DNA from 2 places in the Pantoea sp. ABR1s genome. Region 1 is predicted to be linked to the other one. Evidence: predicted binding sites of a transcription regulator. Region 1 holds the regulator's gene; the other holds the start of a gene.
The links. Region 1 encodes ArgR, which controls arginine synthesis, uptake and breakdown. Its sites were predicted from a motif close to ANTGAATAAAAATACANT; they were not measured.
Positions count from the first base shown of each region.

Region 2: the regulator ArgR is predicted to act here: its motif matches at 7,016-7,033, upstream of argC (N-acetyl-gamma-glutamyl-phosphate reductase).

Region 1 is NZ_CM173823.1:508,425-523,499, reverse strand. It holds gene orn (oligoribonuclease) at 1-437, opposite strand, end outside; gene rsgA (small ribosomal subunit biogenesis GTPase RsgA) at 539-1,588, shown strand; gene asd (archaetidylserine decarboxylase) at 1,760-2,659, shown strand; gene mscM (miniconductance mechanosensitive channel MscM) at 2,674-6,003, shown strand; gene mdh (malate dehydrogenase) at 6,053-6,991, opposite strand; gene argR (transcriptional regulator ArgR) at 7,420-7,890, shown strand; gene yhcN (peroxide/acid stress response protein YhcN) at 8,365-8,628, shown strand; gene ACXKZD_RS02505 (YdgH/BhsA/McbA-like domain containing protein) at 8,717-8,983, shown strand; gene yhcN (peroxide/acid stress response protein YhcN) at 9,077-9,340, shown strand; gene ACXKZD_RS02495 (barstar family protein) at 9,406-9,675, opposite strand; gene ACXKZD_RS02490 (NAD-dependent succinate-semialdehyde dehydrogenase) at 9,731-11,182, opposite strand; gene aaeB (p-hydroxybenzoic acid efflux pump subunit AaeB) at 11,296-13,248, opposite strand; gene aaeA (p-hydroxybenzoic acid efflux pump subunit AaeA) at 13,258-14,190, opposite strand; gene aaeX (p-hydroxybenzoic acid efflux pump operon protein AaeX) at 14,198-14,401, opposite strand; gene aaeR (HTH-type transcriptional activator AaeR) at 14,632-15,075, shown strand, end outside.
Region 2 is NZ_CM173823.1:183,235-198,309, reverse strand. It holds gene sthA (Si-specific NAD(P)(+) transhydrogenase) at 1-533, shown strand, start outside; gene oxyR (DNA-binding transcriptional regulator OxyR) at 516-1,433, opposite strand; gene ACXKZD_RS00920 (glutathione peroxidase) at 1,558-2,292, shown strand; gene argH (argininosuccinate lyase) at 2,411-3,784, opposite strand; gene ACXKZD_RS00910 (argininosuccinate synthase) at 3,875-5,092, opposite strand; gene argB (acetylglutamate kinase) at 5,117-5,893, opposite strand; gene argC (N-acetyl-gamma-glutamyl-phosphate reductase) at 5,908-6,912, opposite strand; gene argE (acetylornithine deacetylase) at 7,080-8,228, shown strand; gene ppc (phosphoenolpyruvate carboxylase) at 8,582-11,233, shown strand; gene metF (methylenetetrahydrofolate reductase) at 11,301-12,200, opposite strand; gene ACXKZD_RS00880 (bifunctional aspartate kinase/homoserine dehydrogenase II) at 12,403-14,838, opposite strand; gene metB (cystathionine gamma-synthase) at 14,841-15,075, opposite strand, start outside.

The DNA of each region.
Region 1 (15,075 bases):
TTCCAGCGACGAGCCAGCTCTTTCAGGGTACTGACATCCAGATAACGATAGTGGAAATACGCTTCCAGCTCAGGCATATACTTAAACAGGAAACGACGATCCTGCCCGATGCTGTTGCCGCAGATAGGCGAGGTGTTCGCCGGAACCCACTGTTTCAGGAACTCAATGGTCGCCAGCTCTGCTGCGCGATCGTCAATCTGACTCTCCTTCACCCGCGCAACCAGACCGCTGTTGGTATGAGTGCGGACATTCCACTCATCCATCAGCGCCAGTTGCGCATCAGACTGATGAACGGCCATGACCGGCCCTTCCGCCAGAATGTTCAGGTTGGCATCAGTCACCAGGGTCGCAATTTCAATAATGCGATCGTGCGTCGGATCAAGTCCGGTCATCTCAAGATCAATCCAGATCAGATTCTGTTCATTTCCAGTAGCCATGCTGTTTCCTGCGGTTGCTGTAGTCGTCATTTACGATGAATAAGGTGTATCATAGACGTTTTGCCCAGCCGGGCGAAATCTGGCTAACGCTGTGAGGGTGAGTGAGTAAAAATAAACTGTCGAAGGGCCAACAACGCCGCGTAAGCGCTAACCACGATCGCCGTCTCAACCAACGCAGAGAGCGTCCGGAAGCGGATGACAACCTGTTTGGTGAAGCTGCAGATGGGGTCGTTGTCAGCCGTTTTGGCATGCACGCTGATGTTGAGGATAGCGCAGGCGTCGCCCACCGCTGCAATATCCGCCGAACCATTCGTTCGCTGGTTACCGGCGACCGGGTGCTGTGGCGTCCGGCAACCAGCGGCAACAAAGGTATTGTTGAAGCGGTGCATGAGCGCACCAGCGTATTAACCCGCCCCGATTTTTACGACGGCGTGAAGCCGATGGCGGCGAATATCGACCAGATCATCGTCGTCTCCGCAATCCTGCCTGAACTGTCGTTAAACATCATCGACCGCTATCTGGTTGCCAGCGAAACGCTGGATATTGAACCGTTGCTGGTACTGAACAAAACCGATCTGCTGGATGACAAGGCGCGCGCCTTTGTCGATAAGCAGATGGATATCTATCGCAATATTGGCTATCGCGTGGTGATGGTCTCCAGCCGGGCGAAAAACGGCATGGACGACCTGAAAGCGGCGCTGACCGACCGCATCAGTATCTTTGCCGGTCAGTCTGGCGTCGGCAAATCGAGTCTGCTGAATGCCCTGCTCGGCTTCGACAAAGAAGAGCAGGTCGCTATTCTGACTAACGAGGTTTCGGATGGCTCAGGCTTAGGCCAGCACACCACCACCGCATCGCGCCTTTATCACTTCCCGGACGGCGGCGATGTGATCGATTCACCTGGCGTGCGTGAGTTCGGTTTATGGCATCTTGAGCCGGAACAAATTACCCGCGGATTTGTCGAATTCCGCGCATTCCTTGGCGATTGCAAATTCCGCGATTGTAAACACGGCAGCGATCCCGGCTGTGCCATTCGCGAAGCGGTCGAACAGGGCAAAATCAACAGGTCCCGTTTTGATAACTACCACCGTATCCTGGAGAGCATGGCGCAGGTAAAAACGCGTAAAAATTTCCCTGATAGTGAAAGTTAATCGGTATAACCGCGTCTGAACGGATAAGCCGGGGCATTTTGCGAGGTGCATTCCAGTCGCGCGTCCAGACCGTGCAGCGTGCCGGAATTCGGGTATAGTCGCCATCTGAACGGGGCGCTGCTACAATCCGCCCCCTTTTTTACAACGTCATAAAATAGCCAGGAGGCTAAGGTGTTTGATCGTTTAAAACTCGGCTTGAATCATATTCTCCCGAAGAAATGGCTGACTGAACTTGCCGGTTGGGGCGCCAGTCGCCGCGGTGGTTGGTTGACCAAACTGGTCATTGACATCTTTGTCTGGTTTTACAAAGTCGACATGGCGGAAGCGCGTAAGCCCGATACCGCCAGCTATCGCACCTTTAATGACTTTTTCGTTCGTCCGCTGAAAGACGATGCGCGTCCGGTGGATGCCGATGCCAATCTCATCGCCCTGCCCGCGGATGGCGCTATCAGCCAGCTCGGCCACATTGATGGCGATCAGATTTTCCAGGCTAAAGGTCATCACTACACCATTGACGCCCTGCTGGCAGGTGATGAGCGGATGGCGGCACAATTTGTTGATGGCGAGTTCGTCACCACCTATCTGGCGCCCCGTGATTATCACCGCGTCCATATGCCGTGCAACGGCATCCTGCGTGAGATGATTTATGTGCCTGGCGACCTCTACTCCGTCAACCCGCTGACCGCGCGTAATATTCCCAACCTGTTCGCCCGTAACGAGCGCGTCATCTGCTACTTCGAAACCGATATCGGGCCGATGGTGCAGATCCTGGTGGGTGCCACCATTGTCGGCAGCATCGAAACCGTCTGGGCTGGCACCATCACGCCACCGCGTGAAGGCGTGATCAAGCGCTGGCACTATCCGGCAGCGGATGATGAAAGCGCCGTGGTGCTGTTGAAAGGCCAGGAAATGGGCCGCTTCAAGCTTGGCTCTACCGTCATCAATCTGTTCGCACCTGGCCGCGTCAAACTGGCTGAAAGCCTGGAAGCAGAAAGCAAAACCCGTCTGGGTCAACCGCTGGCGATTGCGCTGCCGGTCGCGACAGACATTTCCGACGTCATCGTCGATTAAATTGAGTGTCCTCTGTGCGTTCGATTCTCCTCCTGCTGCTGAGCCTGTGGCTCAGCAGCCCGGCCTTCGCGGCCAGCCTTCCTGATGCCAGCCAGCTCAAACAGCAGCTGGAAGAGATAAAATCGGCCAAAAGTTCACCCTCTCAGGCTGAACAGATCCAGACGATTGAAGCCGCCTTAAACTTTCTCTCTGAACGCGATGAATCGCTGGAGCGCGCGGCGCAATATCAGCAGGTTATTGATGATTTTCCGCGTCTGGCGCGCGAACTGCGTCAGCAGATCGCCGCGCTGAGTGACAGCGGGAAAACCGTGCGCAACAACATGAGCAGCGCCGAGCTGGATCAGGAGATCCTGCAGGTCAGCAGCCAGCTGCTGGAAGAGGGGCGTCAGGCACGGCAGGAGCAGGATCGGGCGCGGGAAATCAGTGATTCGCTGTCGCAACTGCCGCAGCAGCAGACGGAAGCACGCCGGGCGATGACGGAGAGTGAACGCCGTTTGCAGAGCGTCAGCAGCAGTTCGCCACAGGGGCAGCTGCAACTGGCGGCTCGCCAGGCGGAAAGCGCCGCGAATAAAGCGCTGGTCGATGAACTTGAGCTGGCACAGCTCTCTGCCAACAACCGTCAGGAACTGGCGCGGATGCGGGCTGAAGCCCACCAGCGCAAAGCGACTCAGCTCGATAACTATCTTCAGGCGCTGCGCAACCAGCTCAACGATCAGCGGCAACGTGAAGCCGAAGTCGCGCTGGCCCGCACCGAGCAACTGGCAGAAAACAGTGGCGATCTTCCGCCAGAGATCAGCGATCAGTTTCGGGTTAACCGCGAACTCTCGGTTGCCCTGAATCAGCAGGCGCAGCGCATGGATCTGGTGGCGTCGCAGCAGCGACTGGCCACCAACCAGATTATTCAGGTCCGTCAGGCGCTCTCTACCCTGCGTGAACAGTCGCAGTGGCTGGGTGCCTCTAATCTGCTGGGCGAAGCGCTACGGGCGCAGGTCGCGCGTCTGCCGGAGATGCCCAAGTCGCAGCAGATTGATAATGAGATGGCACAGCTTCGCGTGCAGCGTCTCAATTATGAAGATCTGCTGGAGCGCCAGGAGGCGCTGCGCAAGGGACGGCAGGCCGATGGTCAGCCCTTCACCGCAGACCAGAAGCGTATTCTTGATGCGCAGCTACGCACTCAGAGGGAACTGCTCAATTCGCTGATCTCCGGCTGTGACACGCTGATTCTGGAGATCACCAAGCTCAAGGTTGGCAACACGCAGTTGCAGGATGCGCTGACGGAAGTCAAAGAGGCGACGCACCGCTATCTGTTCTGGACCGCCGACGTTAACCCGATTGGTTTGAGTTATCCGCTGGATCTGGCCAAAGATCTTTCCCGTCTGCTGTCGCTGGATACGCTGGGTCAGCTCGGCAAAGCGATGGCGATGATGTTTACCAGCCGCAACTCGGTGCTGCCGATTATTGGTGCGTTGCTGCTGGTCGGCTTCAGCATCAGTTCGCGCCGCCACTTCAATGCTTTCCTTGACCGTTCCGCCAGCAAAGTCGGCAAGGTCACGCAGGATCGTTTCCGCCTGACTATCCGTACCCTGTTCTGGTCGATCCTGGTGGCGCTGCCGCTGCCGGTATTATGGGGTGCATTGGGTTATGGCCTGCAGAACGCCTGGCCCTACCCTATCGCCGTAGCGATTGGTGATGGCATTACCGCCACGCTGCCGCTGCTGTGGGCGTTTATGATCAGCGCTGCCTTTGCCCGTCCTAACGGCCTGTTCATTGTGCATTTCCGCTGGCCGCAAAATCGGGTGGCGCGCGCCATGCGCTACTACTCGCTGAGCATCGGATTAATTGTGCCGCTGATTATGTTGCTGATCGCCTTTGGTAATCTGGAAGATCGGCAGTTCTCCTCGTCGCTGGGTCGTCTCTGTTTCATCCTGATCTGCGGGGCAATCAGCATTGTGACCGTCAGCCTGAAGCGTTCCGGGATTCCGCTCTATCTCGATAAAGAGGGAAATGGCGAGAACATGGTGAACCGGATGCTGTGGAACCTGATGATCGCTATGCCGCTGATGGCTGCCCTCGCCTCCGCTGTGGGTTATCTGGCTACCGCGCAGGCGCTGCTGGCGCGACTGGAGACCTCTGTCGCCATCTGGTTCCTGTTGCTGGTTATCTATCACATTATCCGGCGCTGGATGCTGATTCAGCGTCGCCGTCTTGGCTTTGATCGCGCCCGTCAGCGCCGTGCCGATATGCTGGCTAACCGTGCGCGCAGTGAAGAGGAGAAGGAGCAAGGCTCTCTGAACACTGATGCGATTGAAATTGAAGAGCCGGTAATTGACCTGGATGCGATCAGTGCGCAGTCGCTGCGGCTGGTACGCTCTATCCTGATGCTTATCGCCCTGGTCTCCGTGATTGTGCTGTGGTCAGAAATCCATTCGGCCTTTGGCTTCCTGGAGAATATTCAGCTGTGGGACGTCAGTACCTCAGTACAGGGCGTAGAGTCGATTCAGCCCATCACCCTGGGGTCAGTGCTGATCGCCATTCTGGTGTTTATTATCACCACCCAGCTGGTGCGCAATATGCCCGCGCTGCTTGAGCTGGCGCTGTTGCAGCATCTTAATCTGACGCCAGGTACGGGTTACGCCATCACCACACTGACCAAATATCTGCTGCTGTTGATTGGCGGGCTGATTGGTTTCTCAATGATTGGTATTGAGTGGTCGAAGCTGCAGTGGCTGGTTGCCGCGCTGGGTGTGGGACTGGGGTTTGGTTTGCAGGAGATTTTTGCCAACTTTATCTCAGGTCTGATTATCCTGTTCGAAAAGCCGATTCGTATCGGCGATACCGTGACGATCCGCGACCTGACCGGCAGTATCACGCGAATTAATACCCGCGCGACCACCATTACCGACTGGGACCGCAAAGAGATTATCGTGCCGAACAAGGCCTTTATCACTGAGCAGTTTATTAACTGGTCGCTGTCCGATTCCGTGACGCGCGTGGTGCTCACCATTCCGGCTCCGGCGAAAGTCAGCAGTGAACAGGTGACCACCATTCTGATCCAGGCGGCTGAACGCTGCAGCTATGTCCTGGACACGCCGCAACCGGAAGCCTTCCTGGTCGATCTGCAGCAGGGCATTCAGTTATTTGAACTTCGTGTGCATGCTGCTGAGATGGGACACCGTATGCCGCTGCGTCACGAACTGCATCAGTTGATTCTGAGCGGATTTGATCAGCACGGTATTGAGATGCCGTTCCCGCCGTTCCAGATGCGTATGGAAACCCTGGGTAAGAAGCTGCCTGCCAGCAACGGCACACCCGCTGCCCGCGCCTATAAGTCTGGCGGACTGTAATGCAAAACGCCCGGCTGAGCCGGGCGTTATTACAAGTCTGAGCCGTCAGTTACTGCTTAACGAACTCTTCGCCCTGGGCGATATCTTTCTTCAGCGTATCCAGCATGCCTGACAGCGCCTGCTGTTCGTAAGCGCTGAGGGTACCAATCGGCCTGCGTTCAGCCACACCGTTTTTACCCAGCAGCAGCGGCTGGGAGAAGAAGCGCGCATGTTCACCCTCGCCTTCTACGTAAGCACACTCCACCACATTAGCTTCACCCTTCAGCGCGCGTACCAGTGACAAACCGAAACGTGCGGCTGCCTGGCCCATCGATAGCGTGGCAGATCCGCCACCCGCTTTGGCTTCCACCACTTCGGTGCCGGCGTTCTGGATGCGTTTGGTCAGATCAGCCACTTCCTGATCGCTGAAGCTGACGCCTTTAACCTGCGACAGCAGCGGCAGAATGGTTACGCCAGAGTGGCCACCAATGACCGGGACTTCCACCTGGTCAGGCTGCTTGCCTTTCAATGCAGCCACAAAAGTATTGGCGCGAATGATATCCAGCGTGGTCACGCCGAACAGCCGATTTTTGTCGTAAACACCGTGCTTTTTCAGCACTTCTGCCGCAATGGCCACGGTGGTATTGACCGGATTGGTGATGACACCAATCAACGCTTTAGGTGCCGTTGTGGCAACCTGTTCGATCAGATTACGGACGATACCTGCGTTAACGTTAAACAGGTCGGCGCGATCCATACCGGGCTTACGTGCGACACCCGCGGAAATCAGTACCACATCGGCACCCTGTAAGGCAGGCGTGGCGTCTTCTCCACTGAATCCCTGAATAGTCACTGCGGTAGGAATATGGCTGAGATCAACGGCAACACCCGGCGTAACCGGCGCGATGTCATACAGCGAGAGTTCTGAACCTGCGGGAAGCTGGGTTTTGAGCAGAAGTGCGAGCGCCTGGCCTATGCCGCCAGCGGCACCGAGAACGGCAACTTTCATTCTTAACTCCTTATTAAGGTGGGGCAGAGATGGGCCGAAATTCTATCTGTGTCAGACCTTAATCAACTGCTCAGGCGATGATAAATATCCGTTGTTAATTCTACGTGTTTTCACACTTAATCTCCGGATTCAAAAGTTACTTATCATTGCACCTGAATGACCGACAACTTTGCCGTCGTCAGACAGAGAACGGCTACGTGCGTTTTCTGTTACTACACCACCAATAATATAACAACTTTGCAACCTTCGCCTTCCGGGGCTGTGACGCGTGTTTTGGTCTGAGCGGATTTATTTGCTATTATCGCCGCCCGCTAGCCGCCCGGACGCTGCTCATCAATCGAACGATTGCATAAAAATGCATATAAATGCATAATCACCACTCTGCCGCGGGCGGATGCGCGGTTATTCTCTCTATTTATTGGTAACCTATGCGAAACCCATCGAAACAAGACGATCTGGTTAAGGCTTTCAAAGCCTTATTAAAAGAAGAAAAATTCAGTTCCCAGGGCGAAATTGTTCAGGCGCTTCAGGACGAGGGCTTTGAAAATATCAATCAGTCCAAAGTCTCTCGGATGCTGACCAAGTTTGGCGCAGTGCGCACCCGGAATGCCAGGATGGAGATGGTCTATTGCCTGCCCGCTGAGCTGGGTGTGCCGACCACCACCAGCCCGTTAAAAAACCTGGTACTGGATATCGACTACAACGATGCCCTGGTAGTGATTCATACCAGTCCCGGCGCAGCACAGCTGATTGCACGTATGCTGGATTCACTGGGTAAGTCGCACGGGATTCTGGGTACCATCGCTGGCGATGACACAATCTTTATTACCCGCGCGCGTGACTTCACCGTTAAGCAGCTGCACGGTGCCATCCTCACCCTGTTTGAACAGGAACTCTGATCGCGGACTGACGACCGGCCATCATGCGCCAGATCGTCAGTTCGTTCTCTCTGCTCACCCCTTTCCACGACAGTTACCCGCTCTGGATAAGTAATAAGCCTGCTTTAACACGCCCGGCTGTTGGTCAGATCGATAACTCTGCTTCACTTTATGCGCTATTTTACACTGCTTTACATCACTGAACCGGCATCATTGCCCGGATCCAGATCAAACTCCAGCCCGATACACCCCCGACTTTCGCACTAAAAGTTAAAGCGATCTATCTCACTGTTTTTGCAATTAAAAGCGGCTTAAAGGTTACTTTTTGCCCTTTTTTTATAACGTTAAGTTATTAAAAGTAGCCATAAGGATAAAGAATCACAAAAAAACATTATTAGCGGGGTATTAATTTCTTACGTTATTAGTTCTATACTTCTTTTCGTGATGCAAATCACACTAAATAAAAAGATAAAAATAGACGACGAGGAAAAATCTATGAACGTAAAAACTACCATTGCTACCCTGAGCATTCTCTCCGCCCTCTCATTTGGTGCTGTTGCAGCAGAATCTATTGATGCGTCACAGGCACAAAATCTGCAGGCTGTCGGCACCATCAGTGTCAGCGGCGTGGCGGGTTCACCGATGGATATCAAACAGAAACTCAGCGACAAAGCCGATCAGCAGGGCGCAAAAGCCTATCGCGTGATTGAGGCATACAACAACGGCAACTATCACGCTACCGCCGCACTGTATAACTAAGGCGTAACCGATAATGCCATCTGCTCTCTGTCTGACGCGCCCTTTTGCGCTCCGGAGAGCTGAAGCAGAAATTTCAGGAGAGTTGACCATGAAAATGAAATTAGCTATCGCTGCACTGAGTCTGGCATCCCTGTTCTCAGTGGGTGCTAACGCCGCCAGCCTGGTGTCCAATGAACAGGCACAGGGTCTGCAGCCAATGAATCAGACCATCAGCATTGGTGGACGAAATGGCGACCAGACGCATATCCGTCAGGTGCTGTCAGAGAAAGCGGATGCCCAGGGCGCAAGCCACTATCGCATCATCGAAAACAACCAGGATAACACCTGGCATGTCACCGCTGAGCTTTATAAATAATTAACCGTGATGACGCCTGAAGGGCGTCAGAAGATATCGACGACCCGCCTTTACGACTAACCGCAGGTTGTTGAAAGTATTGAGGAGATAATCATGAATATCAAAACAACCATCGCTACAGTCAGTCTGCTTTCCGTTATGGCGTTCGGCGCATCAGCCGCACAGCTGGTCACCGGCGATCAGACGCAGAACCTGCAGCCTGCGGGCACCGTAACCATCAGTGGAACCGCGGGATCGCCAATGGATTACCGCGCTGAGCTTTCTCAGAAAGCGGATGAACAGGGTGCCACCGCCTATAAAGTTATTGAGGCGCGCACCGGCGATAACTATCACATCACCGCACAGCTTTATAAATAATTCCTCGTCAGATGTATGACGAACCCTTTGGCCCCGCTCGCCGGGGCCTTTTTTTATCTGACGTTTTATCTGACATTAAAGTGAAGCTGACCTTCCAGCTCCTCTTCCGCTTCATCAAATAACAGAATCAGCGCGCCATAACGCCGTCGCTGTCCCCTGCCCAGATTAACAAACTCAATCTCCAGCGGCAGCGGTAACAGATCGCCCGTCACCACATCCCATAATCCATCCAGATCGCAGATGCGGCGCTCCTCCAGCGCAAATCGCTCGCTGAACTGGCGGAAGAAATGGGCCTGATCGACAATTTCATTAAAATCAAAACGCTCGATTTTCATGCTGACGGCTCCCATGCTCCGTCTGCGGGCGACCTTCGCCGCCCGTTACTGTCCGCTAGCTCAAACCGCCCAGGTGCAGCGCTTTGACCTCCAGATACTCTTCCATGCCGAGTACCGAACCTTCGCGGCCCAGCCCCGACTCTTTCACACCACCAAACGGCGCCAGCTCGGTTGATACGGCACATTCATTAATGCCGATCATGCCGCTTTCCAGCGCGGCTGAAACACGGAACACCCGCTGCAGATTCTGGGTGTAAAAGTATGCGGCAAGGCCGAACGGCGTATCGTTAGCGCGGCGGATGACGTCATCTTCATCATCAAAGCGGAAACAGGCAGCCACCGGACCAAAGGTCTCCTCCTGCGCGAGCTGCATCCCTTCGTGCGCCTCAGTAATCACAGTGGGCTGCCAGAAGTTGCCACCCAGCGCATGTCGCTCGCCACCCGCCAGTAATTTGCCACCTTTTGCTACCGCATCATTGACGTGCTGCTCAACCTTTTCCACCGCCGATGCCTCAATCAATGGCCCGACAATCACCCCCTCTTCCATGCCGTTGCCCACCTTCAGCTTGTTCACTTCGGCAGCCAGCTGCTGAGTAAAACGATCATAGATTGCATTGTGAATGTAGAAGCGGTTTACGCTGACGCACACCTGGCCCGCATTACGGAATTTGTTGGCAATGGCGCCCTGTACGGCGGCATCAATATCGGCATCGTCAAACACGATATAGGGGGCATTACCCCCCAGCTCCATCGACACTTTTTTCATGGTTTCGGCAGCATTGCGCATCAGCAGCTTGCCCACCTGGGTGGAGCCGGTGAACGAGATTTTACGCACCGCTTTGCTGGCCATGATGGCATCGCTGATAGCATGGGTATCACCGGCTACCGCATTCAGTACACCATCAGGCACACCTGCCTCCTTCGCCAGCGCCAGCAGGGCAAAGGCGGAGAGTGGCGTGTTATTGGCAGGTTTGATAATGCCGGTGCAGCCGGCAGCCAGAGCTGGCCCCAGTTTGCGGGTCAGCATCGCCATCGGGAAATTCCACGGCGTAATGGCAGCCACAACGCCAATCGGTTCGCGGGTTGCCAGAATACGGGAGCCGGGTTTAGCTGGCGGAATAATCTCACCATTGGTCCGTTTCGCCTGCTCGGCGAACCACTGAATAAAACTGGCGGCGTATTCTACTTCCCCTTCCGCCTCTTTCAGGGGCTTGCCCTGTTCGGTCGTCATCAGCAGTCCCAGCCAGCGCTTGTTCTCAATGATCAGCTGGTACCAGCGAGTGAGAATTTCAGCGCGCGCTTTTGCAGTCTGCGCCCGCCAGGCGGGAAATGCGCGCTCCGCTGCAGCGATAGCCTGTTCCGTTTCAGCTTTACCCGCTTTCGCCACCTGTGCAATCACCTCACCGGTCGCCGGATTGGTCACGTCAAAGGTAGAGGCCGCCTGATGCCACTGGCCGTCCGCTAAATAGCCGGTCCGGAACAGTTCGCTCTCTTGCAGTGATTTCATTGATTCGCTCCTGTCAGTTTTGCTCTTCCGTCTGGAGAGTATAGTTGGCAAAAGCGACAGATTTTGTGATGGGTGGGGATTGCGCAGGCCGCTGCAGGTCACAGCGGCCAGATTCAGATTTGGATGAGCGTGTTCTGGTACTTATCCAGCATCATAGCCAGTCGTTTTACCGGTTCCGTTACGCTGGCGGGAGCCTCGTAATGGGCCAGTTTTTCCTGATAGACATCCAGCTCTTTCAGCAGACGTTCAAAGTAGTAACGCCGCTTGTCATCGCTGCTGGCGGAGATCACCCGGTCAGCGGTGTAACGCAACTGCCGGTGATAAGCAGAGAGGTCGGCATTCACCGGCACTTCTGCGTCGCGTAACCGCTGATGACCGATGATCAGCGTCAGGGCGATGCGATATTTGTTGATATCGCCCGGAAACAGGTTCAGCAGCAGAAACAGTTGCTGATAGAGCGCTGGCAGATGGTTTTCACGCCGGCGCGCCTGATTGGTCGTCATGGCAGAGACAGCCGCATACATAAAGCGGTTCAGCAACTTGCGGCCGGTGCGCGCTTTTGATTTATCACGAATCAGCAGGATCACCATCATCGCCACGAAGCAGCCGATGACCTGGCCCAGAACGTTATCGAGAAAGACGTTAATGTGGAATTTCATCGGATTATCCAGCACCAGAACGTTAAGGGTGCCAATCAACGCCCCCAGCGTGCCGAGCTGACGCCGCTGAATAAAGATACCACCGATAAAACCGAGCAGGCCGATTGCGATGCAGAGCAGCAGTGCGCTCTGCTGCGTCGCCGGGAGAACATACATAAAGTAGAGCGCGCCCAGCGGAACCGCGACCGTCATGCCGTAGAGAAAGTCCTTTGCCATCATCAGCGGGTTGGGCATACGCATCGCCAGTGCGGTGATGACAGCCAGCATGACCATGCAGCCACTGCCAGAGGTCCAGCCGGTATAGAGCCAGAACAGCGAACCCAGCGCGGTCGCCACAAAGGTACGGATACCATTAATCATCGCATGATGCGTTTCAGCGGAACGCGCCTGGATCACCACCTCGCGCTGCAGAATCTCCTCTTCCAGCGAGGTGATCCGGCTATTACTTTTGATCCCTTTCAGTAGCAGCAGATATTCGGTAGCAGTGCCTACCCAGCTGGCCAGCGTGACCGGCGTTGATTTGCCGCTGGCACCAATCACCCGCCGCATCACTTTCATCCGCTTATGCACCTCTTCAACGGTCGAGGCTGGTTTTTCAACCATCAGACGATACTGGGGCGGAATGTAATCAGGACGGGAATTCTGGATCAGAAAGGTTTCGGCTGCCTGTGTAATCAGCGTCAGTGACAGCGTATTGAGCATCTGCAAACGGCGGTTGCTGTTCTTCCAGCGTGAGGACTCCATCATCAGCTGGCTGCGCATGCTGTTCAATGCCGTGGTGCGCCTTACCAGTGCGCTCCAGGCCTTGTCGACCTCTTCTTTATCACCGTGAGCGACGCAGAGTTGCAGCAGGTTATAGTGTGCTACCAGCAGCGAATCGACCTCAGCGTCGATCACTTTTTTAATCGAACGGGGTGAGAAAATCATGTCGGCCAGAATGGCGCACAGGATGCCGAGTACGATTTCACTGCAGCGCTCTACCGCATATTGTGGCACCAGCGTCAGACCGCCGCTGGCATTAGCCGTCACCACAATAATCAGCGCGGTGTAGCCCGCCAGTCCGAGCGCGTAAGAGTTTTCTACCTTGATCAGCGAAGAGAGCCAGACGCAGAGTCCTGCCCAGATGCAGCACAGCAGCAGCATCACGACCGGTGCACGCACGGTGGCAATCATGATGGTCAGCGCGGCGATACAGCCAATAAATGTCCCGATAATACGCAAAACGCCGCGATAGCGCAGCGCCCCTGAATAGGGGTCACCCCCGGCCGCAAACGCGGTGCCGCCGGCCACGATACCGGCGGTCATCACCGCCCAGCGCGGCGTTTCAAGGTTAAAGTGAAAACCCACCATCAGCGCTAATACCAGCGCAAAGGTGAGCTTTACCGGGAACCGCAGGAACTCGATCATATCGCCCTCTTAACCAAACTCACGCAGGCGATTAAACAGTCGGACCATCGGGGAAACCTGTTCAGGCTGACGATCGGCCTGACCGGTGATCACCACTGTCGCTGTCGTGCCCGCCGGGAAGCGATTGCCGGGCTGCTGATCAAGCCGGATGCGCACCGGCACACGCTGCGCCAGACGGACCCACTCCAGATTGGAATCTACTGTGGCCATGCCTTTGCTGTCGACCGAGCTGCTGCTATTGGTGACGCCAGCCGCCACACTGTCTACGGTGCCACGCAACACGATGTTGCTGCCAAGTGGGGTGACTTCCGCGCGGAAGCCCTTCTCCACGCCGTGCAGTTTGGTCTCTTCCAGGTAAGCCAGCACATAGAAAGAGTGCTGCTGAACCAGCGCCACGGCAACCGAACCACGGGTAATAAACTCACCCTGGTAGACATTCAGGTTGGTGACCCAGCCATCGGATGGCGCTTTCACCGTGGTGCGCTCAAGGTCAATCTTCGCCAGATCGCGTGTCGCCACCGATTTCGCCAGCTGGTGCTCGCTGGTTTGCAGATCGTTATTGGATTGCTCGATAGCCTCGCGCGACATGGCGGAGGTGCCCAGCTGGTTACGGCGCCCGGCTTCGCGACGTTTCTCACTGACCAGTGCCTGATAATATTCAACATCCGCCTGCGCCTGATCGAGCGCTTTTTGATAGCGCGGCCGGTCAACCACAAACAGCGTATCGCCCTTCTTCACCAGCTGGTTGTCGTGTACCGGAACCTCGGTAATCAGGCCGGTGACGTCAGGGGAGATCGCCACCACGTCAGCGGCGAAACGCGCATCACGGGTCCAGGGCGATTCGGTATAGAAGACCCAGGCACGGAAAATAATGACCACTGCGATGATGACCAGCAGGATAGTAATCGCGTAGCGCGCGATTTTTCTTATGAGTGCTTTCACTTAAACCTCAGACTAATAAACGGGAGACAAGGTAAAACACACAGCAGTAAAGCGCTGTATTAAAAAGTGCCGGATGCCAGACAAGATCGTAGATACCGCTCGGCGTAAGCACGCGTTTCACTAACCAGAACAGCATCAGTGAAATAATAAGTTCGATGAAAATGGGCGGAAAAGAGAGCCCAAACATGACAAATACCGGAAGCACACTCATCACAAATCCTTAGTTCGACCTTGCCGGGATACTCATGCCTCTTCAGATGTCGCAGGAAACCCCTCTGGAAGCGTTATCCGAACCGCAGCTGGCTTAATAATAGCGTATCATCGAAGGGTATCAGGCAATGAAGAATCACCGGGAAATACCCCGGCGCGCTTATAATAACGCGCCTGACTATAAGTTTTCTACAGAATGTGATCTAAATCACTTTTAAGCCAGAGTAAATAATGGAACGACTTAAAGGCATGTCTGTCTTCGCTAAAGTGGTCGAACTGGGTTCGTTTACCGCTGCGGCGCGTCAGCTTCATCTGAGCGTCTCATCAATCAGCCAGATCGTCGCGAAACTGGAAGATGCATTGCAGGTGAAACTGCTGAATCGCAGTACCCGCAGTATCGGGCTGACCGAAGCGGGCAAAATCTATTATCAGGGCTGCCGCCGTATGCTGGCCGAAGCGACGCAGGTGCATGAACAGCTTTACGCTTTTAACAATACGCCCATTGGCGTACTGCGAATTGGCAGCTCCTCTACCATGGCGCAGAACGTGTTAGCCGGCATGACCAGCGATATGCTGCGCGAATATCCGGGGCTGAGTGTGAATCTGGTCACCGGCGTTCCGGCCCCGGATCTGATCGCGGATGGTCTGGATCTGGTGATTCGGGTGGGAGCGTTA
Region 2 (15,075 bases), 330 kb from region 1:
GTGGCCTGCTGAAAGTGAACAGCATGTATCAGACGGCTCAGCCGCACATTTATGCCGTCGGAGACGTGATTGGCTATCCAAGCCTGGCCTCAGCCGCCTACGATCAGGGCCGTATTGCCGCTCAGGCGATTATCAAAGGGGAAGCGTCAGCGCACCTGATTGAAGATATCCCAACCGGGATTTACACCATTCCGGAAATCAGCTCCGTGGGTAAAACCGAGCAGCAGCTGACGGCAATGAAGGTGCCTTACGAAGTGGGCCGCGCGCAGTTCAAACATCTGGCGCGAGCGCAGATCGTTGGCATGAACGTTGGCAGCCTGAAGATTCTGTTCCATCGGGAAACCAAAGAGATTCTGGGAATTCACTGCTTTGGTGAACGTGCCGCCGAGATTATTCACATCGGTCAGGCGATCATGGAGCAGAAAAACGGTGGCAACACGATTGAGTACTTCGTGAATACCACCTTTAACTATCCGACCATGGCCGAAGCCTATCGCGTTGCAGCGTTAAACGGCTTAAACCGCCTGTTTTAACGCAGCGTCGAAATAGTGCTGCATGTGGGTTTTAATCGCCTCTGCCAGCTGTTCATAACGGCTGCGCAGAGGTGAACCCGGACGATAGACCAGCGCAATTGTACGCTGTGGCACCGGTTTGTAGCAGGTGAGATAGCAGACGCCATCGCGGATACGCTCCGGTGGGACTGCCAGCGCCGGTAGCAACGTAATCCCGCTGCCTGCCGCCACCATATTGCGCAGCGTCTCAAGACTGGTCGCGCGGAAATGGGTATCTTCATCGGCACCCGCCTCAAAGCAGAACCCCATCGCCTGGTCACGCAGACAGTGCCCATCTTCCAGCATCAGCAATTTCTCGCCTGCCAGATCGGACATAGGTACCCGGTCGCGATCGCACCAGGGATGATCGGCATAGACTGCCAGCTTCATCGGCTCATCAAACAACGGCACTTCGATAAAGGCCTGGCTCTCTTTGACCAGCGCGATAATCGCGCAGTCCAGCTTGCCGCTATCGAGCTGTGCCAGCAGTTGCTGCGTCTGCGCTTCGTGCAGATACATCTCCAGTTTCGGGAATGTCTGGTGCAGCGTCGGGATAATCTGTGGCAATAAGTAGGGCGCGGTAGTCGGGATGAGGCCGATATGCAGCGGACCTGACATCGCTTCCCCTTGCTGACTGGCCATCTCTTTCAGCACTTTCACTTCACGCAGCACCGTACGCGCCTGATCCACCAGCAGCAAACCTGCCTGGGTGAACAGCACTTTACGGCTGGTGCGCTCCAGCAGCATCACACCCAGCTCATCTTCCAGCTTACGGATCTGCCCGCTTAACGTCGGCTGACTGACATGACACGCATCCGCGGCACGGCGGAAATGACGGTGTTCAGCAAGCGAAACCAGATATTCAAGATCACGAATATTCATTATTACCCTCCAAGCCACGATAGACCGTGGCGATAGATAGAATAGCAATGAACGATTGGCCCTATCAAGGGTGGTTGGGAATAATGCGCACATCAAATGGAACGCGGTATGTCAGGAGAAAAAAATGTTTGCAAGTCAGGAAGGTAAAGCTATTCCGTCAGTGACTTTTCACACACGTCAGGGCGATCGCTGGGTCGATGTCACCACTGAAGCGCTGTTTAAAGACAAAACGGTCATCGTTTTTTCACTGCCGGGCGCATTCACACCGACCTGCTCCTCCAGCCATCTGCCGCGTTACAACGAATTAGCGGGTCTGTTTGCCCAGCAGGGTGTGGACAGCATTCTGTGCGTCTCGGTGAATGACACGTTTGTGATGAACGCCTGGAAAGCAGAACAGCGCGCAGACAACATTACCTTTATCCCTGATGGCAACGGCGAGTTTACCCGCGGCATGGAGATGCTGGTTGAGAAAGCCGATCTCGGCTTTGGCCCACGTTCATGGCGCTACTCGATGCTGGTGCGTAACGGCGTGGTAGAGAAAATGTTTGTTGAGCCCAACAAGCCGGGCGACCCATTTGAGGTCTCTGATGCCGACACCATGCTGCGCTATCTGGCGCCCGAGTGTAAAGCTCAGGAGTCGGTCTCAATCTTCACTAAACCTGGCTGCACCTTCTGCACCCAGGCAAAACAGATGCTGATGGATCATGGTATTCAGTACGAAGAGATCGTGCTGGGACAGGATGCAACAACCGTGAGTCTGCGCGCCGTTTCAGGCCGGGCGACGGTACCGCAGATCTTCATGGGAGGTCGTCACATTGGCGGCAGTGAGGATCTGCAGCAATATCTGCTGTCAGCGTAAGAGAATCTGAGCGTCGGCCGGGAGAGCAGGCGCTTTGATGATGTGCCTATAAAAATGAGTAATTCTGAAGCTAGAGGTTGGCGGGCATTTAATGTGCCCGCTTTTTTTTACCTGTTAATTACGCCAGACGCTGCTTTGCGTAACCGATGGCACGCGCAACCTGCTGTGGCGAGACGCCGCCCTGCGCATTACGCTTATCCAGACAGGATTGCAGCGCCAGAATGGGATAGACATCCTCGCCAATCACCGCACTGAACTGCTGCAGCTGTGCCAGCGACAGCGCTTCCAGCGCCACGCCCTGCCCGATGGCGGCAACCACTACTTCCCCGACGATATGGTGTGCTTCACGGAACGGCACGCCTTTGGCGACCAGATAGTCAGCCAGTTCAGTGGAGTTTGCGTAACCCTGTTCAGCCGCTTCCTGGCAGCGCGGGCGTTTAACCTGCAGGCCATCCAGCACCAGAACTGACATATGCAGACAGTCGAGCCAGGTGTCGAGCGCGTCAAACAGCCCCTCTTTGTCTTCCTGCATATCTTTGTTGTAGGCCAGCGGCAGACCTTTCAGCGTCATCATCATGCCGGTCAGCGCGCCCTGCACCCGGCCACACTTGCCGCGAATCAGCTCCAGCGCATCCGGATTTTTCTTCTGCGGCATCAGCGATGAGCCGGAGGTCACTTTATCTGACAGTTCGATAAAGCCCGCTTCACCCGTGTTGAAGAAGATCATATCTTCGGCGAAGCGCGACAGATGCACCATGCCGATGGCAGCGTCAGAAAGCAGCTCCAGCACGTGATCGCGGTCTGATACGGTATCCAGACTGTTGCGCGTGGCAGAAGCAAAGCCCAGCCAGCCTGCCAGCTGCTGACGATCGATCTCATACGCGGTACCGGCCAGTGCGCCACAGCCCAGCGGGCTGACATCGAGCCGCTTCAGCGTATCCTGCAGACGGCTCTCGTCACGCGCCAGCATTTCAACGTAGGCCAGGCACCAGTGCGCAAACGTCACCGGCTGCGCACGCTGCAGATGCGTGTAGCCCGGCATCACCGCATCCTGATTGGCTTCAGCGGTGACCACCAGCGCCTGCTGCAGATCTCGGGTGGCACCCAGCAGCGCCTCAATCTGCACCTTGCACCACAGCTTAAGATCGGTCGCGACCTGATCGTTACGGCTACGTCCGGTGTGCAGTTTTTTGCCCAGCGCGCCCACCTTGTCGATCAGCTGGCCTTCAACCCAGCTGTGGATATCTTCGGCGTCACTCTGCAGAATCTGCTCAGGATCCTCACGGACTTCATCCAGTAACGTATTCAGGGCCGCTTCCAGCTGCTGCTGCTCATCCTGAGTCAGGACATTTACCGTCACCAGCGCTTTGGACCAGGCAACAGAGCCAATGATGTCCTGCTCTGCCAGGCGGTAATCGAAGCGCAGCGAGTCATTGAACTGTTTAAAACGTTGATCCGCTGCCTGAGTAAACCGTCCACCCCAAAGTGCCATGTGAAAACTCCTCTGAATCGTTAAACAAGGGGCGGCATAAATGCCGCCCCTGAAATGAAACTGTGAGGCGAGGCGCACCTCGCCTGAAAATTACTTCTTCTGCTCGTTCAGGGCGCGGATACGCGAAGAGAGCGAGAACAGACGGATAAAGCCGCCCGCATGACGGTGATCGTACACTTCATCTTCACCGAAGGTGGCGAACTCTTCCGAGTAGAGGCTGTTCGCGGAACGCTTCTGGGTGGCTGTCGCCTGGCCTTTGTAGAGCTGCAGCACCACTTCACCGTTAACCTCTTCCGCCAGCGATTCGGCAGCGGCCTGAATCGACTTACGCAGCGGGGCGAACCAGCGGCCGTCATAAACCACATAGGACATCTCGTGGCCGAGCTGCTCACGCCATTTGAAGCTATCGCGATCCAGCACCAGCTGCTCAACCGCACGCAGCGCATTGACCATGATGGTGCCGCCAGGGGTTTCGTAGCAGCCGCGGGATTTAATCCCTACCAGACGGTTTTCAACGATATCAATACGGCCGACGCCATGTTTTGCGCCCAGCACGTTAAGTTTTTCCAGGCACTGGAACGGACTCAGTTTTTCGCCGTTAACCGCCACGACCCGACCTTTTTCAACGGTTACAGTCACTTCTTCAGGCTGGTCAGGCGCTTCAAGCGGATCGACAGTCCAGACCCAGCAATCTTTATTCGGTGCATTGGCCGGGCTTTCCAGCACGCCACCTTCGGTGGAGATGTGCCAGGCGTTTTCGTCGCGGCTGTAGATTTTCTCCAGTGACGCGGTGGTCGGAATGTTGCGCTCTTTCAGGTAGTCCAGCAGCGCTTCACGTGAACGCAGGTTCCATTCACGCCACGGAGCCACCACTTTCAGCTGCGGTGCCAGCGCGGTGTAGGTGGTTTCGAAACGCACCTGGTCATTCCCTTTACCGGTAGCGCCGTGACACAGCGCATCCGCACCCACTTTCAGCGCCAGCTCAACCTGTGCTTTAGCGATGATAGGACGCGCCATTGAAGTGCCCAGCAGATAAGTGCCTTCATAGAGGGCGCCAGTCTGCAGCACCGGATAGACATAGTCGCTGATGAACTCTTCACGCAGGTCAACCACGTGGCATTCAGATGCGCCGGACTGCAGGGCTTTCTTCTCTACACCTTCCAGATCGCCGCGCTCCTGACCGATATCTGCGACAAAAGCGACGACTTCACAGCCGCCGTAGTTCTCTTTCAGCCATGGAATGATGGCCGAAGTATCAAGACCACCGGAGTAAGCCAGAACGATTTTTTTGATGTTTTGCGTTTGCATTTCGTAATCCTTGAATCAGAGTCGTTAAGCGAGAATCCGGGTGCCAATCGACACGCCGTTAAACAGGTCAGGCAGCCGCTCAGCGTGACGCCAGCTGGCAATATCCACCGGGCGGCCCAGGGTACGCGCTGCATCAAGCGCAGCGTGCACTTTCACAATCATGCCGTCGGTAATAATGCCCTGGGTAATCAGCTGCTCAGCTTTGTCGGCGGTCATCTCTTCGATGCGCTGACCTTTGCCGTCGAGAATACCACTGACGTCTGACAACAGGACCAGATCAGCGCCCAGCGTCGAGGCCAGTGCGGTCGCCGCCTGGTCAGCGTTGACGTTCATCAGGTCGCCGCTGTCAGTTATACCAATTGAGCTCACCACCGGCATATAACCGGCCGCCAGCAGGGTGTTCAGTAATGCCGGATCGCCCGGCATTGCGTGGCCAACGTGGCCGAGTTCTTCATCAAACGGTGTGACATTCACGATGCCCGCATCGCCCAGGCAGAGGCCTACCGCGTTGATGCCCGATTTTTTTGCCCAGGCCAGCAGCGTTTTATTCGCGGTACCCGCCAGCGCACCGGTAATAATGTCGATCTGATCGGCTGGCGTGACACGCAGGCCATTTTTCTTCTTCACCGGCAGCGCCAGCTTTTTCATCAGTTCATCCACCAGGCAACCGCCGCCGTGGACAATAATCAGCGGACGCTGATGGGCGCTGCGGTAGGTCAGCAGCGCTTCAAACAGGCGGGCCAGCGCTTCTTCGCTGTCTAACAACACACCGCCCAGCTTGATAATCAATGGATTGGTCATGGTATATTTGTCCGTTAAATCAGTGACTGCGTTTCAGGGAAGCCGAACCGGATGTTCAGGCACTGTACCGCCTGCGATGCCGCGCCTTTCAGCAGATTATCTTCGGCTGCCACGACAATCAGATGCTCGCCCTGCACTTCAAAACCGATATCGCAGTAAGGCAGACCTACAACGGCTTTCAGCGCCGGTACGCCCTGCTCGTAGAACCGCACCAGTGGCTTGTTGTCATAGGCGCGATGAAAAACGGCGGCGATATCTTCACGGCTGACACCTGCTTTCAGACGGCAGGTAATCGTCGCCAGGATACCGCGCGGGAAGTTACCCAGATGCGGAGTGAAGATCACCGGCGTACCGAGGTGTGCGACGATTTCCGGGTGATGACGATGATTGAACAGACCATAAGGCTGCAGGCTCACTTCGCAGAAGCTGGTGCCGACATTGGCTTTACGTCCAGCACCGCTCACGCCGCTGGTGGCGTTGATTACCGGCCACTGCGCCTCGTTTAACAGTCCGGCATCCACCAGGGGCTTCAGCGCCAGCTGCGCAGCGGTCGGATAGCAACCTGGCACAGCCACCAGCTGCGCCTGCTGGATTTTCTCATGCTGATATTCGGCAAGGCCGTAAACGGCTTTGTCCAGCCAGTCTCCATGCTGATGGGTGAAGCCATAAAAGCGGGTATAAAAATCAGCGTCATTCACGCGGAACGCACCCGACAGGTCGAACACCACACAACCAGCCTTGAGAAATTCCGGCGCCAGATCGTGGCTGACTTCGTGGGCCGTCGCCAGGAACACCACATCCACCTTGTCTGCCCACTCGGCCGCGCTGCTCAGCGGCTGCAGCGGCAAATCCACCACACCTTTCAGCTGCGGATGGAGATCGGAGAGGCGCTTGCCGGCATCAGGGCTTTGCGCCGAAACCGCCAAAGCGGTTATGTTGATATGTGGATGGCGATTCAGGAAGGTGGCAAGCTCAACACCAGCATAACCACTGGCACCAACGATCAGCGTATTCAACATCAGGCTGTAACCCTTTTTACAGTCGCACGTTCCGGGTCGCGGCCTTGCCCCGTTACCCGCCCTGTCATCTGCAGTGATTTAAGGTTCCCTTGCAGAGGACGTTAATGTATTTTTATTCACTATTACTGCATGAATATGGATACATCCTAACCCAAGGACCGCCAACAGTGAAGACAAAATTACCGCCTTTTATTGAACTGTACCGCCAGTTAATCGCCACACCGTCGATTAGCGCAACCGATGCCGCACTGGATCAGAGTAATGAAACTTTAATCAATTTGCTGGCCGGCTGGTTCCGCGACCTCGGCTTCAGCGTTGAAGTGCAGCCGGTGCCCGGCACCCGCAATAAATTTAATATGCTGGCGCGTACCGGAAGCGGTGCGGGCGGCCTGCTGCTAGCAGGTCATACCGATACCGTTCCTTTTGACGATGGCCGCTGGACACGCGATCCCTTTACCCTGACCGAGCACGACAACAAGCTCTATGGCCTGGGCACGGCAGACATGAAAGGCTTCTTCGCCTTTATTCTCGATACGCTGCGCGATGTGGATGTCAGCACGCTGAGCAAGCCGCTCTATATCCTCGCTACGGCCGATGAAGAGACCACCATGGCTGGCGCCAAATATTTTTCTGAATCGACGCAGCTGCGTCCCGACTGCGCCATCATCGGTGAACCAACCTCACTTAAACCGGTACGTGCGCACAAAGGTCACCTGTCGAATGTGATCCGTATCGAGGGAAAATCGGGCCACTCCAGCGATCCCGCGCGTGGCGTTAACGCCATTGAACTGATGCATGAGTCGATCACCCATCTGAAGCAACTGCGCAATACGCTGCAGGAGCGTTATCACCATGACGGCTTTGCCATTCCCTATCCCACCATGAATTTTGGCCATATTCATGGCGGTGACGCCGCTAACCGTATCTGTGCCTGCTGTGAACTGCATATGGATATCCGTCCGCTGCCGGGTCTGTCGCTGAACGATCTCGATGGGCTACTGAACGAGGCGCTGGCACCGGTCAGTGCGCGCTGGCCGGGCCGTGTCACGGTTGCCGAGTTGCATCCGCCGATTCCTGGCTACGAGTGTCCGGCAGATCATGAACTGGTCAGTGTGGTCGAGAAATTGCTGGGTATACCCACTGAGGTGGTGAACTACTGCACCGAAGCGCCTTTTATTCAGCAGCTCTGCCCAACGCTGGTACTGGGCCCGGGGTCGATTGAGCAGGCACATCAGCCAGACGAATTTATTGATACTGCATTTATTAAGCCGACAAGGGCGCTTATCACTCAGGTTGTGCAGCATTTTTGCCACTGATTAACAGCAAATGGGGCATTTCACTGCATTAACAGTAAAATGCCCCTTCATTCTGCGGGATTTAGCAATAAGAATAACTTATCCCGCTTTGTTCCCGATAAATTCTACGAATTTCCGTTATTTAGCCACACCTTTAGCGCACTTTAACGCATTTGACGAACGCAACATTACGTGGCTAGATAAAAGACGATGTTATGCCCACCGGGTGATTATCCAGAGCGTTTCAGAATGTGGACAGGCGGCAACGGAGCCGGTTCCCTGTAGATTAGGGGGAACATGGCGTTGCTGATTTTTCTGCTGCCTGAAAGGTCGGGTGTAGAAGTTTTTCAAGACGATAAGGGTGTCAGGGTCAAATGAACGAACAATATTCCGCAATGCGAAGTAATGTCAGTATGCTCGGCAAACTGCTCGGGGATACGATTAAGGATGCACTGGGAGAGAACATCCTCGACCAGGTGGAAACCATCCGTAAGCTCTCCAAGTCATCCCGTGCAGGAAATGACACTCATCGTAAAGAACTGCTCAATACGCTGCAGAACCTCTCCAATGAGGAGCTTCTGCCGGTTGCACGCGCTTTTAGCCAGTTTCTGAACCTCACCAACGTGGCTGAGCAGTATCAGACCATCTCGCAAAGTGGCGAGGGTGAGAACCATCCCGAACTGCTGAAAAAGACCTTTGATACCCTGAAGCAGCAGAAAGATATCAGCGAAAGCGACATCCTTGCGGCCATTGAGTCGCTGTCGCTGGAACTGGTGCTGACGGCTCACCCGACTGAAATCACCCGCCGTACGCTGATTCACAAGCTGGTCGAAGTTAACAGCTGCCTGAAACAGCTCGATCACAGCGACGTCTCCGACTACGAACGCAACCAGATTATGCGCCGTCTGCGTCAGCTGGTGGCACAGGCGTGGCACACCGATGAGATCCGCAAATATCGTCCGACCCCTATCGACGAAGCCAAATGGGGCTTTGCCGTGGTGGAAAACAGCCTGTGGGAAGGCGTACCCGCTTTCCTGCGTGAGCTGAACGAGCAGGTAGAAGAGGCGTTCGGCATTAAGCTGCCGGTCGATTTCGTGCCGGTTCAGTTCACCTCATGGATGGGTGGCGACCGCGACGGTAACCCTAACGTTACGGCGGCGATTACCCGCCACGTTATGCAGCTGAGTCGCTGGAAAGCCACTGACCTGTTCCTGCGCGATATCGGCGTACTGATCTCTGAGTTGTCGATGTCAGAGTGCACTGAAGAGATCCGGGAACTCAGCGGCGATCCGGAAGCACTTGAACCTTATCGTATGATCCTGAAACGCCTGCGCAGCCAGTTAATGACTACCCAGTCATTCCTGGAACGCCGCCTGAAAGGTGAACGTCTGCCGCGCCCGGCCGATCTGCTGGTCTCCAACGATCAGCTGTGGGATCCGCTTTTTACCATCTATCAGTCACTGCAAAAGTGCGGCATGGGCATTATCGCCAACGGTCAGTTGCTTGATACGCTGCGCCGCGTGAAATGTTTCGGCGTGCCGCTGGTGCGTATCGATCTGCGTCAGGAGAGTACCCGTCACACCGAAGCGATTGCTGAAGTGACCCGCTATCTGGGCCTCGGCGATTATGAAAGCTGGTCCGAAGCGGACAAGCAGGCCTTCCTGATCCGTGAACTGAACTCCAAGCGTCCGCTGCTGCCTCGCAGCTGGGAACCCAGCGATGAAACGCGTGAAGTGCTGGAAACCTGTCGCGTCGCGGCTGAAGCGCCACAGGGTTCTATCGCCGCCTATGTTATTTCCATGGCGAAAACCCCTTCTGACGTGCTGGCCGTGCATCTGCTGCTGAAAGAAGCAGGCATCGGCTATGCCATGCCGGTTGCACCGCTGTTTGAAACGCTTGATGACCTGAATAACGCCAATGACGTGATGAGCCAGCTGCTGAGCATCGACTGGTATCGCGGCTTAATTCAGGGCAAACAGATGGTGATGATTGGCTATTCTGACTCGGCGAAAGATGCCGGTGTGATGGCCGCCAGCTGGGCGCAATATCAGGCACAGGATGCCCTGATTAAAACCTGTGAGAAGGCCGGGATTTCACTGACGCTGTTCCACGGACGCGGCGGCAGCATTGGCCGTGGCGGCGCACCCGCCCATGCAGCGCTGCTGTCGCAACCACCAGGCAGCCTGCGCGGCGGTCTGCGCGTGACCGAACAGGGCGAGATGATCCGCTTTAAATATGGTTTACCCGCCGTCACCATCGCCAGCCTGTCGCTCTACACCGGCGCAATTCTGGAAGCGAACCTGATGCCGCCGCCGGAGCCAAAACGCGAATGGCGCGACATTATGGATCAGCTCTCCGCCGACTCCTGTGCGATGTATCGCGGTTATGTGCGTGAAAATGCTGACTTCGTGCCCTATTTCCGCTCAGCGACGCCGGAGCAGGAGCTGGGTAAATTACCGCTGGGCTCACGTCCCGCCAAGCGCCGACCTACCGGCGGCGTAGAGTCGCTGCGTGCGATTCCATGGATTTTCGCCTGGACGCAGAACCGTCTGATGCTGCCTGCGTGGCTGGGTGCCGGTGCGGCCCTGCAACAGGCGATGGCCGCCGGTCATCAGGATCAGCTGGAAGCGATGTGCCGCGACTGGCCATTCTTCTCTACCCGTCTGGGTATGCTGGAGATGGTATTCTCAAAAGCGGACCTGTGGCTGGCGGAATATTACGATCAGCGTCTGGTCGAGAAATCACTCTGGCCGCTGGGCAAACAGCTGCGCGATCAGCTTGATGCGGATATCAAAGCGGTACTGACCATTGCCAATGACTCACACCTGATGGCCGATCAGCCGTGGATTGCCGAGTCAATTGCACTGCGTAACGTCTATACCGATCCGCTCAACGTACTCCAGGCCGAACTGCTGCATCGTTCGCGCGCGCGGGAAGCGAATGGCGATGAACCGGATGCCCGCGTTGAGCAGGCGCTGATGGTGACCATTGCCGGTGTCGCGGCAGGCATGCGCAATACCGGTTAATGGTGGTGCAGTAAAAACAAAAAAAGTCGGGACTCTCCCGACTTTTTTATTGGCTGAAGCAGAGCGGTTAAGCCGCAGCAGCAGCAGGACGCACGCCCAGGGTGTGACAAATGGCGTAACTCATTTCGGCACGGTTCAGCGTGTAGAAATGGAAATCCTTCACCCCTTCGCGTGACAGGATTTTCACCATATCCATCGCGATATTGGCTCCCACCATTTTCCGCGTTTCCGGATCATCATCCAGACCGGCGAACATCGCGCTCATCCAGCCCGGCACACGCACATTGGTCAGCGTGGCAAAGCGTTGCAGCTGTTTAAAGTTAGAGACCGGCAGAATGCCCGGCACAATTTCCACGTCAATGCCGGTCGCGACACAGCGATCGCGGAAACGCAGATAACTTTCAACGTCGAAGAAAAACTGGGTAATAGCCCGGTTGGCACCTGCATCGATTTTTCGCTTCAGGTTAATCAGATCGGCCTGGGCGCTTTTCGCTTCGGGATGGACTTCCGGATAGGCCGCAACCGAAATATCAAAATCACCCACCTCTTTCAGCAGCGAAACCAGATCGCTGCCATACATTTCTGGCTTACCGCTGCCTGGGGGCAGATCGCCGCGCAGCGCCACAATGTGACGGATGCCGTTGTTCCAGTAATCCTGAGCGATGGTGCGCAGTTCATTGCGCGTGGCATCGACACAGGTCAGATGGGGAGCGGCTTCCAGACCGGTGCGATCTTTAATGCCTTTGATAATGCTATGGGTGCGATCGCGTTCGCCTGAGTTCGCACCGTAGGTCACAGAAACGAATTTCGGTTTCAGACTGCTCAGGCGATCGATAGAGGTCCACAGGGTCTCTTCCATGTCGCTGGTACGAGGCGGGAAGAACTCAAATGAAACATTAATTTGCCCGTTCAGCTCAGCCAGGCTCTGGTTTAGCGCTTCGCGCTGATTGGCATGAAAGAAACTCATCCTGCACCCTCATCGATTAACAATCGGCCTGCGAACATCTACACGTTTAGACGTCCAGATGTTCAAAATGACGTAATCTGACTGTGCCGTCAACTTAAAAATGGTCAACAGTCGTGATCAATTTTCAATCAACATGAAGGCGATTCAACAGGGGAGCGATAACGCATTGAAAACAGGCGCCGAAGCGCCTGAGGAGGAGGAGTTACAGCAGTTGTGCGAGGCGATTAATATCTGACTGGATAGCGCCTGCGGTGACATCCCGGCCTGCGCCCGGTCCGCGGATCACCAGCGGATTATCGCGGTACCAGCGGCTCTCAATCGCAAAGACGTTGTCGCACGGCAGCAGTGAGGCCAGCGGATGCTCCGGGCGCACCGCTTCAACACCCACGCGCGCCTTGCCATTGGCATCAAAACGGGCAACGTAACGCAGCACCAGGTCCATCTCCTGCGCGGCTTCGAGCCGCTGCAGCATCTGCTCATTCAGCTCTTCGCCATTTTCAAAGAAGTGGTCGACAGATCCCTGCTGACAGTTACTGGGCACCAGCGATTCCACCCGCACCTGATCCGGCTCGATGTTGTAGCCTGCCTCACGCGCCAGGATAACCAGCTTGCGCATCACATCCTGACCCGAGAGATCGGCGCGCGGGTCGGGCTCGGTTAAACCCTGCTGCCACGCCTGATCCACCAGCTCGGTAAAGGGCACCGTGCCATCAAACTGCAGGAACAGCCACGACAGCGTGCCGGAGAAGATCCCGCTGATCGCCAGGATGGTATCGCCGCTGTCGCGCAGATCGCGCACCGTATAGTTGATCGGCAAACCTGCGCCAACGGTGGCGTTATAGAGCCAGTGACGTCCGGTTTTGGTAAAGGCATCGCGGATCTGGCGCCAGGTCTGACTGTCAGACGCTCCCGCGACTTTATTGGCGCTGATAACGTGAAAACCGTGACTGGCGAAGTCGAGATACTGCTGCGCCAGCGGTGTGCTGGCAGTGACATCCAGCACCACCAGGTCATCAAACGGGTGAGCACGCATCCACAGGAACAGCGACTCTTCATCGCGCTCTACCGCTTCATCATCAAAGAAGGCGAGTGCCCGGCTGGCTTCCAGCCCGTCATAGCTCAGCAGGCTGCGACGGCTGTCCGCGACGCCCGCCAGCACAAATTCAAAGCCGGTACGCGCTGACAGCGTTTCCTGATCGCGGGCAAACAGCTCCAGCCAGCGTGAACCAATATTGCCTTTGCCAAACAGCATCAGACCGATGCGCTTTTCTGCCCGGAACAGCGACTGATGCAATCCCTGAATCAGATGCTGAGTCGGACCGACGCGCAGCACTGCGACCACGCTGATGTGCTCTTCTGACTGCCAGATGAACTCAATTGGCTGATCCTTTAACTGCTGCCAGAAGCGATGGGTATGCAGCGGATTGCGGGTAACGCCTGCGCCAACCAGCGCCACCAGCGCCAGGCCGTCGCGCAGCTGCAGATGGCCCGGTAAACCGGCATCCTGTAGCAGCGTAAAGGCGCTGTTTACCACTTCGGCGGTGTAACAGAGCTGCAGCAATTGACGATCGGGATGAACGCCAAACGCCAGCGGACGCAGCTGCGCGCGCTTCAGCAACAGGTCTATCTCTTTGTGCAGGATGGCGAAGTCATGCTGCTCTGGCAGCTGAATCTCAATCAGGCAAACATCATCATGGCTGGTGACGATACGCGCGCCCGTCCCGGAGGCCAGCACGCGCTCAATGCGGGTTGAGCCCTGCTCCGGCTGATAACTGCAGCGCAGTTGCAGGTCGATATCGCTGCCTGAAACCGGCTGCAGAGTACGGGTGTGGAGAACCGGTGCAGCCAGGCGCGCCAGCTCGCTGGCTTCATCCAGCCTTAACAGCGGCAACAAACAGGCATCAGAGACTTTGCGGGGATCGGCACTGTAGACACCCGCCACATCGCTCCAGATGGTCACCCGCCCCACACCCGCCAGTGCGCCAATCTGCGTGGCAGAATAGTCGGAGCCGTTGCGGCCAAGCAGGACGGTTTCACCGGCGTCGTTGCGGCTGATAAATCCGGTCACCACAATGCGCTTGTGCGGATGTTGCGCCAGTAGAGTCTGTAGCAGTGGCCAGGACTTCCCTTCATCTACCTGCGGTTGTGCGGCACGTTCAGCGCGCAGAAACTCACGCGCATCCAGCCAGCAGGCCTGAAGGTCACGCTGGCTCAGTACCGCTGACATCAGGCGTGCCGACCAGACTTCACCGTGACCGACCACTTCGGCATAGACCGCATCGGTGATCGGCGCATCCAGCAGTGCGGCGAGCTTTTCCAGATCACGGATAAACGCGGTGATTAAAGGTTCTGCGACCTCAGCAGGCAGCAGCGCACTGATCAGTTCGCTCTGGTAGCGCCGTAAGGCCTGTTGCACCTGATGCGCAGAGAGCCGATCGCTCTGGCTCAGCTTCAGCCAGCTAATCAGCTGGTTGGTGGTTGAGCCTGCCGCAGAGACCACCATCAGGTCGCCCGGCTGGCTGTAGTCCGCCATAATACCGGCAACGCGCTGATAGCAGCGCGCATCGGCCAGGCTGCTGCCGCCAAACTTATGCAACTGCCTGATGTTCGGCGTTCCCGCGCCTGCTGAAATCGTCATGCTTAACCCTCGGCTGCGACCCGGAATGCATTATCCAGATCGGCAATTAAATCTTCGTGATCTTCAATACCGACAGAAACCCGCAGCAGCGTATCGGAAATGCCCGCTGCCGCGCGTGCTTCTGCCGACATCCCCGCGTGCGTCATGGTGGCGGTATGGGAGATCAGACTCTCTACTCCGCCCAGCGATTCCGCCAGCGTAAATAGCTGCAGTGCTTTCAGGAAGCGACGCAGCAGC